2 regions of the Streptomyces sp. NPDC088252 genome follow, and region 2 is predicted to be linked to the other one. Evidence: riboswitches for the same ligand, from Rfam matches in the RefSeq annotation. Region 2 holds a riboswitch; the other holds the start of a gene.
What was found. A riboswitch is a leader RNA that binds a small molecule or an ion and turns the genes downstream of it on or off. The one in region 2 is predicted to bind thiamine pyrophosphate.

Region 1: linked by a shared signal. The riboswitch ahead of thiO (glycine oxidase ThiO) and the one ahead of ACIOHC_RS27490 (thiamine ABC transporter substrate-binding protein) in region 2 are both predicted to bind thiamine pyrophosphate.

The regions. Positions count from the first base shown of each region.
Region 1 covers NZ_JBIURS010000013.1:191,841-199,203, reverse strand. The annotation lists gene ACIOHC_RS26225 (NAD(P)/FAD-dependent oxidoreductase) at 44-1,297, opposite strand; gene ACIOHC_RS26220 (hypothetical protein) at 1,307-1,669, opposite strand; TPP riboswitch at 1,721-1,833, shown strand; gene thiO (glycine oxidase ThiO) at 1,831-3,012, shown strand; gene thiS (sulfur carrier protein ThiS) at 3,009-3,269, shown strand; gene ACIOHC_RS26205 (thiazole synthase) at 3,272-4,066, shown strand; gene pknB (Stk1 family PASTA domain-containing Ser/Thr kinase) at 4,220-6,136, shown strand; gene ACIOHC_RS26195 (deoxyribonuclease IV) at 6,143-7,000, shown strand; gene ACIOHC_RS26190 (hypothetical protein) at 7,080-7,349, opposite strand; gene ACIOHC_RS26185 (DUF4396 domain-containing protein) at 7,296-7,363, shown strand, end outside.
Region 2 covers NZ_JBIURS010000015.1:39,833-47,195, forward strand. The annotation lists gene ACIOHC_RS27470 (hypothetical protein) at 1-936, shown strand, start outside; gene ACIOHC_RS27475 (SRPBCC domain-containing protein) at 1,158-1,610, opposite strand; gene ACIOHC_RS27480 (ABC transporter ATP-binding protein) at 1,814-2,839, opposite strand; gene ACIOHC_RS27485 (ABC transporter permease) at 2,842-4,455, opposite strand; gene ACIOHC_RS27490 (thiamine ABC transporter substrate-binding protein) at 4,611-5,723, opposite strand; TPP riboswitch at 5,797-5,913, opposite strand; gene rlmN (23S rRNA (adenine(2503)-C(2))-methyltransferase RlmN) at 5,955-7,061, opposite strand; gene ACIOHC_RS27500 (phosphatidate cytidylyltransferase) at 7,163-7,363, opposite strand, start outside.

The sequences.
Region 1 (7,363 bases), on a different contig from region 2:
AGTCGGTAGCCGGGCCGACCGTACGGGGGTGCGGGGTACGCCGTCAGGGGGTCGCCGACTTCAGCGGTACGGAGGGATCCGCGACCCGGGCCGGATCGAGCCGCGCCCCCGCCTCGATGAGCCTGCGCCCCTGCGCCAGGTCGCGGGGGCGGCCGACGGCGAGGACCGCGACCAGGACGCCGTCGCGCAGCCAGCACACCGACCAGGAGGGGTCCGCCGGATCGCCGCGCCACAGCAGGGTGTCGGCCGCCGCACAGTGGCCCGCGTACTGCACGAACCGGCCGAACTGCTCGGACCAGAAGTACGGCACGGGGTCGTACGTCTGCGGCGCCGGACCTTCCCCGGCCCCTGCCGCGATGATGTTGGCGGCGGCGGTGCGCGGGCCCTGGAGGGCGTTGTCCCAGTGGTGGACGAGAAGGCGTTCGCCGTATCGGGCGGAGGGGAACGAGGCGCAGTCGCCCACCGCGTACACATCGGGCAGCGAGGTGCGCAGCGCATCGTCGGCGGTCACCGATCCGTCGGGGCCGAGGGCGATGCCGGAACCGGCCAGCCAGGCGGTGGAGGGCCGTGCGCCGATGCCGACGACGACCGCTCCGGCCGGGATCACGCGGCCGTCCGCCAGGATCACGCGGCCGGATTCGATGCGCTCGACCCGGGCCCCGGTGAGGAGTTCGGCGCCGCTCTCGGCGTACCAGGCGGCCATCGGGGCGGCCACCTCGGCGGGCATCGCGCCGGCGAGCGGCCGGTCGGCGGCCTCGACGACGGTGACCTCGCAGCCCGCGGCGCGGGCCGCGGTGGCGAACTCCGCGCCGATCCAGCCCGCTCCGACGACCACGACGCCGTGCCGCTCGTCGAGGACGGGCCGCAGTCGTGCCGCGTCGTCGAGGGTACGCAGCAGATGGACACCGGGAACGCCTTCGGTACCGGGCAGGACGATCGGTTCGGCGCCGGTCGCGACCACCAGCACGTCGTAGGGAACAGGCCCTGACGGCGTGTCCAGCTCGTGCGCCCCGGGCCGCACACCGGTGACTTCGCACCCCAGCCGCAGATCGATGTCCAGTGCCTCGAAGTCGACGTCGAACGCGGAGCCCTCGGCCTCGCCCAGCAGTACCGCCTTGGACAGCGGGGGCCGGTCGTAGGGCTGGTGCGGTTCGGCACCGATCAGGGTGACGGGACCGGTGAAGCCCTGCTCCCGCAGGGCCACCGCCGTCTGTACTCCGGCCATGCCGGCGCCGACGATGACGACACGTCGCCCCGCCCGCCGGTCCGGTCGCTCCGACTGCTGCTGCTCGCTCACCCGTACACCTTAAACATCTGACGTATCGTCAGGAAAGGGGAGTTCCTCCACCGTGCTCGTACCGCTGCCGTTCTGGGACTCCCATTCCCACCGCTCGTCCAGCCGGACCCTGCCGTCCGCGAGGTCGACGACGGTGGAGACACAGTGGCCGGAGGAGGTCGTTCCGTCCTGCTTCAGCTGGACGTAGCGGAAGTCGAGGGTGTCGTCGACGCGCGTACCGACAAGGTGGCCGCGGACCACGTCGCCGCCTGCGTACTCGGCCCAGATCCGGCCGTTCTCCTCGTGGTACGTGAAGCGGGTACGGGTACCGACCTGCCCCGGGGCCTGGTCGGCGACCGGATAGAGGACGAGTCCGTCGAGCGAACGGGCCACGGGGGTTGCTCCCTTACTGGGTCCAGCGGGCGGGGTTTAGGGTGGCCAACGTAAAACACTCGCGGGAGCCCGGACGCACCGGGCTGAGAGGGAGGCTGGGCGGCCTCCGACCGTACGAACCTGATCCGGGTCATGCCGGCGAAGGGAGGGGCTGGACGCCCATGCGTTCTACACGGAACGGAGACGGATCCGACGTCCTCGTCATCGGGGGCGGGATCATCGGTCTGGTGACCGCCTGGCGGGCCGCGCAACGCGGACTGCGCACCGCGGTCGTCGACCCCGAACCGGGAGGCGGGGCCGCCCGGGTGGCGGCCGGCATGCTGGCCGCCGTCACCGAACTCCACTACGGCGAACAGATGCTGCTGGGCCTCAACGTCGCCTCGGCCGCCCGCTATCCCGACTTCGCGGCCGAACTGGAGGCGGCGAGCGGGCGGGAGACCGGCTTCCGCGCCTGCGGCACGCTGGCTGTCGCGCTGGACTCCGACGACCGCGCCCATCTGCGGGAACTGCACGCCCTGCAGCAGCGTTCCGGCCTGGAGTCGGAGTGGCTCACCGGCCGCGAATGCCGGCGCCTGGAGCCGATGCTCGCGCCGGGCGTCCGCGGCGGTCTGCGGGTCGACGGCGACCATCAGATCGATCCCCGTCGGCTGGCCGCCGCTCTGCTGACCGCCTGCGAACGGGCCGGGGTGGTCTTCCACCGCGGATGGGTGGAGCGCCTGACGGTGGTCCGCGACCGGGCCGCCGGAGCCGTCCTCGCCGGGGGCACGGAACTCACCGCCGACCAGGTCGTGCTCGCCGCGGGCAGCCTGAGCGGCAGGCTGCCGGGGCTGCCGGACGAGGTCGTGCCGCCGGTCCGTCCGGTGAAGGGGCAGGTGCTGCGGCTGACGGTGCCCGCCGCGTACGCGCCCTTCCTCACCCGGACGGTCCGGGCCGTGGTCCGGGGCAGCCATGTCTATCTCGTACCGCGTGAGAACGGCGAACTGGTCGTCGGCGCCACCAGCGAGGAGATGGGCTGGGACACCACCGTCACCGCGGGCGGCGTCTACGAACTGCTGCGGGACGCCCACGAACTGGTGCCGGGCATCACCGAACTGCCGCTCACCGAGACCCGTGCCGGTCTGCGCCCCGCCTCCCCCGACAACGCGCCGCTGCTCGGCCCCACCGCCCTGCCCGGCCTCCACCTCGCCACCGGCCACCACCGCAACGGAGTGCTGCTCACCCCCATCACCGGCGACGTCATGGCGGCACTCCTGGCCGACGGCGAGCTGCCCGAGCCGGCCCGCCCCTTCACCCCGTTCCGTTTCTCGCCCGCCGCCCCCGTACGTCAGGAGCAGCCCGCATGACCGAGCCCACACCCCCCTCCATGGCCGCTTCCACGCCCGAGCCCGGCCTCGCGCCCCTGTCCGTGTCCGTGAACGGCGAGGTCCGCCTGCTCGCCGCGGGCACCACTCTGTGCGCCCTCGTCGCCACCCTGACCGCCGCGCACTCCGGCGTAGCGGCCGCCGTCAACGAGACCGTCGTCCCGCGCGGCCAGTGGTCCACCGCCGTACTCGGTGACGGGGACCGCGTCGAGGTCCTGACCGCGGTCCAGGGAGGCTGACCATGTCCGACGACCTCTTCACTCTCGGCGACACCGCCTTCGGCTCCCGGCTGATCATGGGGACCGGCGGGGCACCCAGCCTCGACGTGCTCGAACGGTCGCTGACCGCTTCCGGTACCGAACTGACCACCGTCGCGATGCGCCGCCTCGATCCGACCGTGCAGGGTTCGGTGCTCTCCGTGCTCCGACGGCTCTCCATCCGCGTGCTGCCGAACACGGCGGGCTGCTTCACCGCGGGCGAGGCCGTGCTGACCGCCCGGCTGGCCCGCGAGGCGCTCGGCACCGACTGGATCAAGCTGGAGGTGGTGGCCGACGAGCGGACCCTGCTGCCCGATCCGATCGAGCTGCTGGACGCCGCGGAGACCCTGGTGGACGACGGCTTCACCGTGCTGCCCTACACCAATGACGACCCGGTGCTGGCCCGCAGGCTCCAGGACATGGGGTGCGCGGCGATCATGCCGCTCGGCTCCCCCATCGGCTCCGGCCTCGGCATCCGCAACCCGCACAACTTCCGGCTGATCGTCGAGCAGGCCCAGGTGCCGGTGATCCTCGACGCGGGCGCCGGAACGGCGTCGGACGCGGCGCTCGCGATGGAGCTGGGGTGCGCGGCGGTGATGCTGGCGTCCGCGGTGACCCGGGCGCAGGAACCCGAGCTGATGGCCGCGGCGATGCGGCACGCGGTGGAGGGCGGGAGGCTGGCGTGCCGCGCGGGCCGGATCCCGCGCCGGCACTTCGCCGAGGCTTCGTCACCGGTGGAGGGGCGCGCGGTGCTGGACCCGGAACGTCCGGCGTTCTGATCCGCCGGGACCCACCGCGGCCCGGCGGGGGCGGGGCCGTGCACCGCCAGGACGCCTCGGGGCGCACGTCCCTGTCACGGCTCGGCTGCAGTACTGCCCCGGCTGTGCCCCGGCCCGTGGGTCGTGTCCGTGGCTGCTCGTAGACTCGCATGCGTGGATACGACCCTCCAGGACCCTCTTGTCGGGCAATTGCTCGACGGCCGTTACCGCGTCGATGCCCGCATCGCCGTGGGCGGCATGGCCACGGTCTACCGGGCCGTGGACACCCGGCTCGACCGGGTGCTCGCCCTCAAGGTGATGCACCCGGCGCTCGCCACCGACGCCTCGTTCGTGGAGCGCTTCATCCGTGAGGCCAAGTCCGTGGCCCGGCTGGCGCACCCCAATGTGGTCGCGGTCTTCGACCAGGGTGCCCAGGGGCAGTACGTCTACCTCGCGATGGAGTACGTGGCGGGCTGCACCCTGCGCGACGTACTGCGCGATCGCGGCGCCCTTCAGCCGAGGGCGGCACTGGACATCCTGGAACCGGTTCTCGCCGCCCTCGGCGCCGCGCACCGGGCGGGCTTCGTGCACCGCGACATGAAGCCGGAGAACGTCCTCATAGGGGACGACGGCCGGGTCAAGGTCGCCGACTTCGGGCTCGTCCGGGCCGTGGGCGCCGTCACCAACACCACCGGGTCCGTCCTGGGCACCGTCTCCTACCTCGCCCCCGAGCAGATAGAGCACGGCACGGCGGACACCCGCACCGATGTGTACGCCTGTGGTGTCGTCCTGTACGAAATGCTGACCGGGTCCAAGCCGCACGCCGGTGACACCCCCGCCCAGGTCATCTACCAGCACCTCAACGCGGACGTCCCGGCCCCGTCGGCCGCCGTCGCGGGTCTCCCCGTGGAGCTCGACGACCTGGTGGCGAGCGCCACCGCCCGCGACCCCGAGGTCCGCCCGTTCGACGCGGTGGCATTGCTCGCCGAGACCCGGGAGGCCCGCTCCGGACTCACCGACGCCCAGCTCGACGCCGTCCCGCCGCAGGCCCTCGCCGAGACGCACGACGCCGCCGAGGACCGCACGAGCGTGATCCCCCGGCTGCTCCCGGCCGACCAGGGCGTCGCCCACCACACCAGCCGGCTGGAGATGCCGCCGCCGATATCGACGCCGCCCGCGCCGGGAGGCCGGCGCCTACTCGATCCGCGCCGCTCCCTCATAGCCGCGGTCGTCGCCGTACTGCTGGTGCTGGGGGTCGGCACCGGTGTCTGGTACATCAACTCCGGGCAGTTCACCCGGGTCCCCTCGCTGCTCGGGCAGACCGAGAAGGCCGCCCAGAAGCGGCTCTCGGACGCGGGCCTGGAGCTCAAGGGCGTCAAGCGGGACTACAGCGACACCGTGCCGCGCGGCAAGGTCATCAGCAGCGACCCCGGTTCCGGCGCCCGCATCCGGGGGAACGACGCGGTGACGCTGGTCGTCTCGCGCGGCCCCGAGATCGTGAAGGTGCCCGATGTCCAGGGCCTCGCAGCGGCCGATGCCGAACATGCGCTGGAGAAGGCCGGCCTGGTGCCCGGCATGGTCACCAAGGAGTTCAGCGAGGAGACGGACCGGGGAAAGGTGATCCGTACGGAACCCGAGGCGGGCACCGAGCGCCACCCGGACTCCGCCGTCGCCCTGGTGGTCAGCAAGGGCGCTCCGGTCGATGTCCCCGATGTCACCGGGTTGTCCGTCGAGGACGCCACCGCCGCGCTGGACGAGGAGGGACTGAAGGCCGAGGTACTGCCCGACCGGGTCAATTCCCCCGAGGTCGCGGGCGACATCGCGCATCAGTCACCGGCCGAGGGCAGCCGGGCCGCCGAGGGCGACACCATCACGCTCACGGTCTCCAAGGGACCGCGGATGATCGACGTCCCGGACGTCACCGGTAAGAATCTCGACGACGCCAGGAGCGAGCTGGAGGACGCGGGCTTCGAGGTCAAGGTCGACCGCCCGTTCCTCTCCTTCAGCGACACGATCGCGAGCCAGTCCGTCGACGGCGGCAAGCAGGCCCCCGAGGGCAGCACCATCACCATCAAGACCAAGGGACTCTAGATCCACATGCGCAACCCCGTCGGCGGTCATGTTCCCGTGGCCGGCGGCCTCGCCAAGGTGGGCCTCTCCTACGCCCGCGAGATGGGGGCGGAGGCCGTCCAGGTCTTCGTCGCCAACCCGCGCGGCTGGGCGACGCCCGTCGGCAACCCGGCCCAGGACGAGCAGTTCCGCGCCGAGTGCGCCGCCGGATCCATACCCGCCTACGTCCACGCCCCGTATCTGATCAACTTCGGTTCGCACACCGAGGCCACCGTCGAGAAGTCCGTGGAATCGCTGCGTCACTCGCTGCGCCGGGCCCGTGAGATCGGCGCCCTGGGCGTCGTGGTGCACACCGGTTCGGCGACCGGGGGTCGGCCGCGCGCGCAGGCCCTCGACCAGGTACGCACACACCTGAGGCCGCTCCTGGACGAGCTGACACACGACGACGACCCGTACCTCCTGCTGGAGTCGACCGCCGGGCAGGGGTTCTCGCTCTGCTCGCGGACCTGGGACTTCGGCCCGTACTTCGACGCACTCGATGCCCACCCCAGGCTCGGTGTCTGCCTCGACACCTGCCACATCTACGCGGCGGGACACGATCTGGCGGGCCCCGCAGGCATGCGGCAGACCCTGGACCTGCTGGTGGAGACGGTCGGCGAGGGCCGGCTGAAACTGATCCACGCCAATGACTCCAAGGACGTGGTGGGCGCCCACAAGGACCGGCACGAGAACATCGGCGCCGGGCACATCGGCGAGGAACCGTTCCGGGAGCTGTTCTCGCATCCGGCGACCGCGGGCGTGCCGCTGATCATCGAGACGCCGGGCGGCAAGGAAGGCCATGCGGCGGACGTGGCCCGGCTCAAGGGGCTGCGCGACCGGGACTGAGCGCCTCACCCACCCCCTGTTCTCACCATTGAGGAATACCCCGTAGGGGTATACGGTTCCCTGCTGTCACCAGGAACCGCTACTCGGCATTGGGGGGATCGCCATGCAGCACGGGGCACCACACGCGAACCATGGCCCGCACATGAACCACGGTCGGCCAGAGGCGCTCGACCAGCACAGCAAGCACGCGAACCCGAGCCGCCACGAGCAGCACAGCGATCACGCAACCCACCCAGGTCACGTCGACCACACAGGCCACACGGGCCACGTAGCCGACAGCGACCACACCGGCCACATCAGCCACGCTGCCGATATCGACCACACCGGCCACGCCAGTCACACCGGCCATCACCCGGGCAAGGT
Region 2 (7,363 bases):
GCCGTGGGCCTCGGACCGGTGAGGCTCACCGTGCTCGCCGCGGTCTCCACCGCCGTCTCCTGCACTCTCGGGTCCATGGTGGCGCTGCTTCTCTTCCTGCATCTGCGCGGTGATCTGTCCGGGCTGCCGTTCGACGGCGCGGCGGCCGGGATGCTCGACGCGGGCGCCCCGCTGCCACTCGCGGGCGTGCTCGTGCTGCTGGCCCTGGTCCCGGTGGCCGCGGCGACGGCGAGCGGGCTGGCGCTGCGCGGCCGGCCGTTCGCGACGGCGGCCGGGGACGACGACGCGTTTGCGGAGACCTCACCGGAGGCCGAGCCGCCCGCTCCGGCCGCTCCCCCGACCGGGCTGCCCTGGGGGGTGGCGCTGACCGCGGCCGGTCTCGCCGTCGAGGCGTACATGAGCGGCGGCGAGGGCCGGAGCCTGCTCCCGCTCCCCGGCAGGCTGGACGCCACCCCGGCCGGAGTGCTGGCGGGTTGGACGCTGACGGCGATCGGTCTGGCCATGGCCGGCCCCGGCCTGGCGTATCACTGCGGGCGGTTGCTGCAGGCGGTGCGCCCCGGTGCCGTGCGCCTGCTGGCGGGACGGGTGCTGATGGACGAGGCGCGCCGGATCGGCGGGCCGCTCGGGGTGGTCTCTGCGGTGCTCTCCGCGGTGATCGCCGCCTACGCGCTGTACGGAACGGGGCCGCGCCCCTTCGGCCCGCTCACGGCGCTCGGCGCGGTGCTCGTCCTCGGCTGTACGACGGCGACGCTGCTGACCTCGGCGCTGGAGGCGAGGCAGGACCGCACCCTGACGACGCGGGCGGTGCTGCGGCTCGGCGCCCCGATCTCGGCCCTGCGGTTCGCGACGGCGCTGCGCGCCGCCGCCCTGCTGGTAGTCTTCGCCCCGCTGACCTGGCTGATCGCCGAGCTGGCGGCGCTGCCGCTGACGGCCTGAGTCCACGTCTCCCGGCACGTCGGCCGGGAGACGTGGACACCGGCACCGCCCTGCCCGGGGACCGAGTCGCTCGCCACGTTCGGCGAGGTCGTGTCCTCGCACCGCCGTCGTCCGGCCGGGACCGGGCCGCCGGGCCCTCGTTCACCCCGCCGGTCACCGGGTGGACGACGGCCGCCCGGCCCCGTGACCGCTCGCCCGGCGGACCGGCGGCCGGGGCCGGTTCAGAGCGAGGCCAACCGGGTCACGAGCGCGTCGAAGAAGGCGTCCCAGCCGTCCTCGGCCGCCGCGTACTGCTCGGCCGTGAGGTTGCCGCCGCGCTGCGTGAAGACCATTTCGGTGGACTTGTCGCCGCGGTCGGTGAAAGTGACGGTGACGGTCTCGCCCTCGACGTCGGCGGGCGCGGTGGCGTCCTTCAGCGTGAAGACCAGCCGCTCGGGGGCGACCACCTCTCGGTAGACCCCGTGGAAGGGCATCTCGGTACCCGGCACCACGATGACCAGGCTCCAGGTACCGCCCGGCCGGACGTCCATCGACACCCGGTCGAGCGGAACCTCGGCGTCCCCGCCGTACCAGGCGGCGAAGTGCTCGGGTGTCGTCCAGGCCTCGAAGACCAGTTCCCGCGGGGCGTCGAGGACGCGGGTGATGTCGATGCCCTCGCGTGCTGACTCGGTCATTGTTCCCGTCCTTCCCGGAGTCCTTCCGGACCTTGCGCGTCTCCTCCCCCAGCTTGCACGCAGATCACTGCGCCGACCCGGCGCGTACCGTCCCCCGGCGCGCTCCGGCAGTTCCGGGCGCCGGGAAAGGGCGGGCCGGAGCGCCGGATGCGCCTCGGCCGGTCCAGTGAACGCGGTGCGGCCGGCGCCTGCCGCACGACCGGTCAGAGAACGGCGGGCAGGACGACGGTCTCCGCCGCGTCGAAGCCGACCCCCACCGTCGCGCCCTCCTCCGGCGCGTTCCGCAACGCGCACTCCGCCTCCAGGACCGGACCGCCCGGCGGCGTCAGCCGTACGGCGACATGGTTGCCCCGGAACGTACGCGTCCCGACCGTGCAGCGCAGCCCCTCGTCCGGGGCGCCGATCCGGACCCCGGCGGGGCGCACCAGCAGGTCGCACGCCCCCTGCGGCGAGCCCTCGGCCACCGGGACCCTGCCCCACACCGTGTCGGCGGCCGTACCGGACACCGTCGCCTCCACCACGTTGTCGAAACCGAGGAACCGGGCGACGAAGGCGGACGCCGGCCGCTGCCAGACCTCCAGCGGGGTCCCCACCTGCGCGATCCGCCCTTCGCGCATCACCACCACCCGGTCGGCCAGGGCGAACGCCTCGCCCTGGTCATGGGTGACGGCGAGCACCGTCGTGCCCAACCGCCCGAAGAGCGTCCGCAGTTCGACGACGAGCCGCTCGCGCAGGCCGCGGTCGAGCTGGCCGAGCGGCTCGTCCAGCATCAGCAGTTTCGGTCGCGGGGCGAGGGCCCGCGCGAGGGCCACTCGCTGCTGCTCACCGCCGGACAGCGCGGCGACGGCCCGGCGTTCCGCGCCGGGCAGGCCCACCAGGCCCAGGAGTTCCGCGACCCTGAGCTCCTGGTCCCGTCGCGAGACCCCGCGCATCCGCAGCCCGAAGGCGACATTCGCACCGACGTCCCGGTGCGGGAACAGCTGGTGGTCCTGGAACATCAGGCCGAGACCACGCCGGTGCACCGGCACCCCGGCCTGGTCCGCGCCGTCCAGCAGCACCCGGCCGCCGTCCGGCGGACGCAGCCCGGCGACCACCCGCAGCAGGGTCGACTTGCCGCTGCCGCTCGGCCCCAGCACGCACACGATCTCGTGCTCGGCGACGTCGAGGTCCACCCTGTCGAGCGCCGCCCGCTCACCGAAGCGAACCGTGGCCGATTCCAGTGTCAGCATCCCTAGAACTCCCCGGATCGGTCGGTACGGATACGTTCGAGCAGCAGCAGCGAGACGGCGCAGACCACCATCAGAATGGTGCTCAGCGCCATCGCCTGGCCGTAGTTGAGCTCCCCGGGCCGCCCCAGCAGGCGGGCCACGGCGACCGGCAGCGTCGGGCGGTCGGGCCGCGCGATGAACACCGTCGCGCCGAACTCACCCAGCGACACGGCGAACGCGAAGCCGGCCGCGACCAGCAACGCCCGCCGTACCAAGGGCAGATCGACCTCCCGCCAGGCCCGCAGCGGGGACGCCCCGAGCACCGCCGCCGCCTCCCGCAGCCGGCCGTCCACCGCCCGCAGGACCGGCAGCATCGTCCGTACGACGAAGGGCACACCGACCAGCGCCTGGGCCAGCGGCACCAGGATCCATGAAGTCCGCAGGTCCAGCGGCGGCTTGTCCAGCGTGATCAGAAAGCCGAAGCCCACGGTGACCGCGGAGACCCCGAGCGGCAGCATCAGCAACGCGTCGAAGCCGCGGACGAGCCGCCCGGCGCGCCGGGTCAGCGCCGCGGCGGCGAGCCCGCCGACGAACAGCGCGATGACCGTCGCGACCAGTGCGTACTGGATCGAGTTCCAGATCGCTTGAAGCGGTGCGACCAGGAACGTACCGCCGCCCGCGTCCACGGACTGCAGGGCACGGTAGAAGTCCAGGCCATGGCCCCCGGGAGTGTCCAGCGAGCGTTCCACCAGTACCCCGAGCGGCAGCAGTATCAGCAGCAGCACGGTCAGCAGCACCCCGCCGAGGAGCGACCACTGCCCGGCGCCGCGCGGCCTGCGGGCGGTCTGTGCCGGGTCGACCAGCTTCAGCGCGGTCTCCCTGCGCCGTACGGTCCACGCGTGCACGGCGAGGATCGCTCCGACGGCGGCGAACTGCACCAGCGTCAGTACGGCGGCCGTCGGCAGGGCGAGCAGTTGGGCGGTCTGCCGGTAGATCTCCACCTCCAGCGTGGCGTACCCCGGACCGCCGAGGATCTGCACGACCCCGAAGGAGGTGAAGGTGAAGAGGAAGACCATCAGCCCGGCGGCGGCCACGGCGGGTGCCAGGGCGGGCAGGGTGACCCGTCGCCAGGCGGCGAACCGTCCGGCGCCCAGTACCCGGGCGGCCTCCTCCTGCCGCGGGTCGAGCTGTGACCACAGCCCGCCCACGGTCCGTACGACCACCGCGTAGTTGAAGAAGACATGGGCGAGCAGAATCGCCCAGACCGTGGTGTCGAGCCGTACGCCCCAGAGCTGGTCGAGGAACCCGCCGCGCCCGAGCAGCGCCAGGAAGGCCGTCCCGACGACGACGGTGGGCAGGACGAACGGAATGGTGACGACCGCCCGCAGCAGTTGTTTGCCGGGGAAGTCGAGACGGGCGAAGACATAGGCGCCGGGCAACGCGATCAGCAGGGTCAGCGCGGTCGAGGCGAGCGCCTGCCAGGTGGTGAACCAGAGGACGTCACGGATGTCCGGCCGGGTCAGCACTTCGCCGATCCGGCCGAACTGCCAGACGCCGTCGGCCTTCAGCCCGCGGCCGACGATGGCGGTGACGGGGTAGGCGAAGAACAGCGCGAAGAACGCGACGGGCACGGCCATCAGACCGAGCCGCACCGCGTTCCCGCGCCACGCCTTCGCGCGCACCGGGTCCACGCGCCCGAAGCGGCCGCGCGGCTCCTCGCCACGCGTCCGCTGCTCGTCCCCCTCGGGCGCGCCCTTCCCGCCCGCGTCCGATCCGCGTACGGGAGTCTTCGCTACTTCACTACGAGCGAGGACCACGACTGGACCCACTGCTCACGGTTCTTGGAGATCCGATCAGGGGCAAGAGTCGTCGGCCTGTCGACCCTCGCACCGAACTTCGTGAAGAGCTCGGGCAGTTTCGCACCCTCGGTGACCGGGTTCACGAACATGTTGAGCGGCATGTCCTCCTGGAACCGCTTGCTGATCAGGAAGTCCAGCAGGGCCTTGCCGCCCGCCTCGTTCTTCGCACCGTTCAGCAGACCGGCGAACTCTATCTGGCGGAAGCAGGTCCCGGTGGCGACGCCGGTGGGGGCCTCGGCCGGCTGCGGCTTCGCGTAGAGCACCTCGACGGGCGGGCTGGAGGCGTACGAGACGACCAGCGGCCGGTCGGCCTTCGCCTTCCGGCCGCCCGCGGAGCCGGAGAACTCCTCGTTGTAGGCCTGCTCCCAGCCGTCGACGACCTTGACGCCGTTGCTCTTCAGCTTCTTCCAGTAGTCCTGGTAGCCCTTGTCGCCGTAAGTGGCGACGGTGCCGAGGAGAAAGCCGAGGCCGGGCGATGAGGTCGCGGCGTTCTCGGTGACGAGGAGGTTCTTGTACGCGGGCTTCGCCAGGTCGTCGAAGGAACGCGGCGGTGCCAGCTTCTTGTCGGCGAAGTACTTCTTGTCGTAGTTGACGCAGATGTCGCCGGTGTCGATCGGGGTGACCCGGTGCCCGGCGCCGTCCAGCCGCGTGTCGGCCGCCACCCGGTCGATGCCCTTCGCCTCGTACGGCGTGAAGAGCCCGCTGTCCAGGGCACGGGAGAGCAAGGTGTTGTCGACGCCGAAGAACACGTCGCCGCGCGGGGAACCCTTGGTCAGGATCTCCTGGTTGAGCGCGACACCGGCGTCGCCGCTCTTCAGCACCTTGACGGTGTAGCCGGTCTCCTTGGTGAACTCCTTCAGCACGTCCGGGGAGGCGTTGAAGGAGTCGTGGCTGACGAGCGTCACGGTCTTCGAGCCGGAGCCCTTCGTGCCGCCGGAACCGGAGGCGGACTTGTCGGAACTCCCGCATCCGGCCAGCGCCGTGACGCCGAGCGCGGCAGCGGCAGCAGTCGCCGCGAGCTGCTTGGTTCTGCGTGTGGTGCTCATTGTGGATTCCTCCTGGGTTTTGGCCAGGAAGAGACGCGGCCCCGCCCGCGCAATGCGGGCAGGGCGCAACAGCATGAGTTGATGACCGAACTTCCTACCCGGAATGACCCGGGCGAGGTTCAGAGGGTCTGCGGACGACCTGTCCTCGGTGCCGCACTCTCAGCGCTGTGGCGCTCCCCTGTCGGAATATGAAGTTGATTTCAGGCCCAGGTTACACGGGCCGTCCCGGCCTCAGCGCTCGGCCGCCGCCAGCTGTCCACAGGCTCCGTCGATCTCCTGGCCGCGGGTGTCCCGCACCGTCACCGGCACCCCGTGGGCCGCGATCGCCTCGACGAAGGCCTTCTCGTCCTCGGGCCGCGAGGCGGTCCACTTGGAGCCGGGCGTCGGGTTCAGCGGGATCAGATTGACGTGCACCCGCTTGCCCTTGAGGAGCCGGCCGAGCAGATCACCGCGCCACGCCTGGTCGTTGATGTCCCGGATCAACGCGTACTCGATGGAGACCCGGCGACCGGACTTCTCCGCGTACTCCCACGCCGCGTCCAGCACCTCGCGCACCTTCCACCGCGTGTTCACGGGGACGAGCGTGTCGCGCAGTTCGTCGTCCGGCGCGTGCAGGGACACGGCGAGACGGCACTTGAAACCCTCGTCGGCGAAGCGCAGCATCGCGGGCACCAGACCCACGGTGGAGACGGTGATCCCGCGCTGCGAGAGCCCCAGGCCGTCCGGCTCCGGGTCGGTCAGGCGACGGATCGCGCCGACCACCCGGTTGTAGTTGGCGAGCGGTTCACCCATGCCCATGAAGACGATGTTGGAGAGCCGTGCCGGGCCTCCGGGGACCTCCCCGTCGCGCAGGGCCCGCATGCCGTCCACGATCTGGTGAACGATCTCGGCGGTCGACAGATTGCGGTCGAGACCGGCCTGTCCCGTCGCGCAGAACGGACAGTTCATCCCGCATCCCGCCTGGGACGAGATGCACATCGTCACCCGCTCCGGGTAGCGCATCAGGACGGACTCGACGAGCGTCCCGTCGTGCAGCTTCCACAGCGTCTTACGGGTGGTGTCGTCGTCACAGCTGATGTGGCGGACCACGGACATCAGGTCGGGGAACATCGCCTCGGCGAGCTTGTCCCTCGAACCGGCCGGGATGTTGGTCCACTCGGCCGGGTCGCGCGCGTACCGCGCGAAGTAGTGCTGCGAGAGCTGCTGGGCGCGGAACGGCTTCTCGCCGATCGCGGCGACCGCTTCCTTGCGCTCGGCGGGCGTGAGGTCGGCGAGGTGCCGCGGCGGCTTCTTGGCTCCGCGGGGCGCGACGAAAGTGAGTTCTCCGGGCTTAGGCATGGTCCATCCAGTGTCGCAGACGCAACGATGAGGGCCCGCCGCCCTGTGGACGACGGACCCTCACGCATGAATGCCCAGGTCAGGACGGTGGATCTCGCAGATCAGCCGGAACCCACGAACAGCACCAGCAGCAGCCAGACCACCGGGGCGGTCGGCAGGAGCGAGTCCAGCCGGTCCATGATGCCGCCGTGCCCCGGCAGCAGCGTGCCCATGTCCTTGATGCCGAGGTCCCGCTTGATCATCGACTCGCCCAGGTCGCCGAGGGTGGCGCTGACCGCGACCGCGAGCCCCAGCACCAGCCC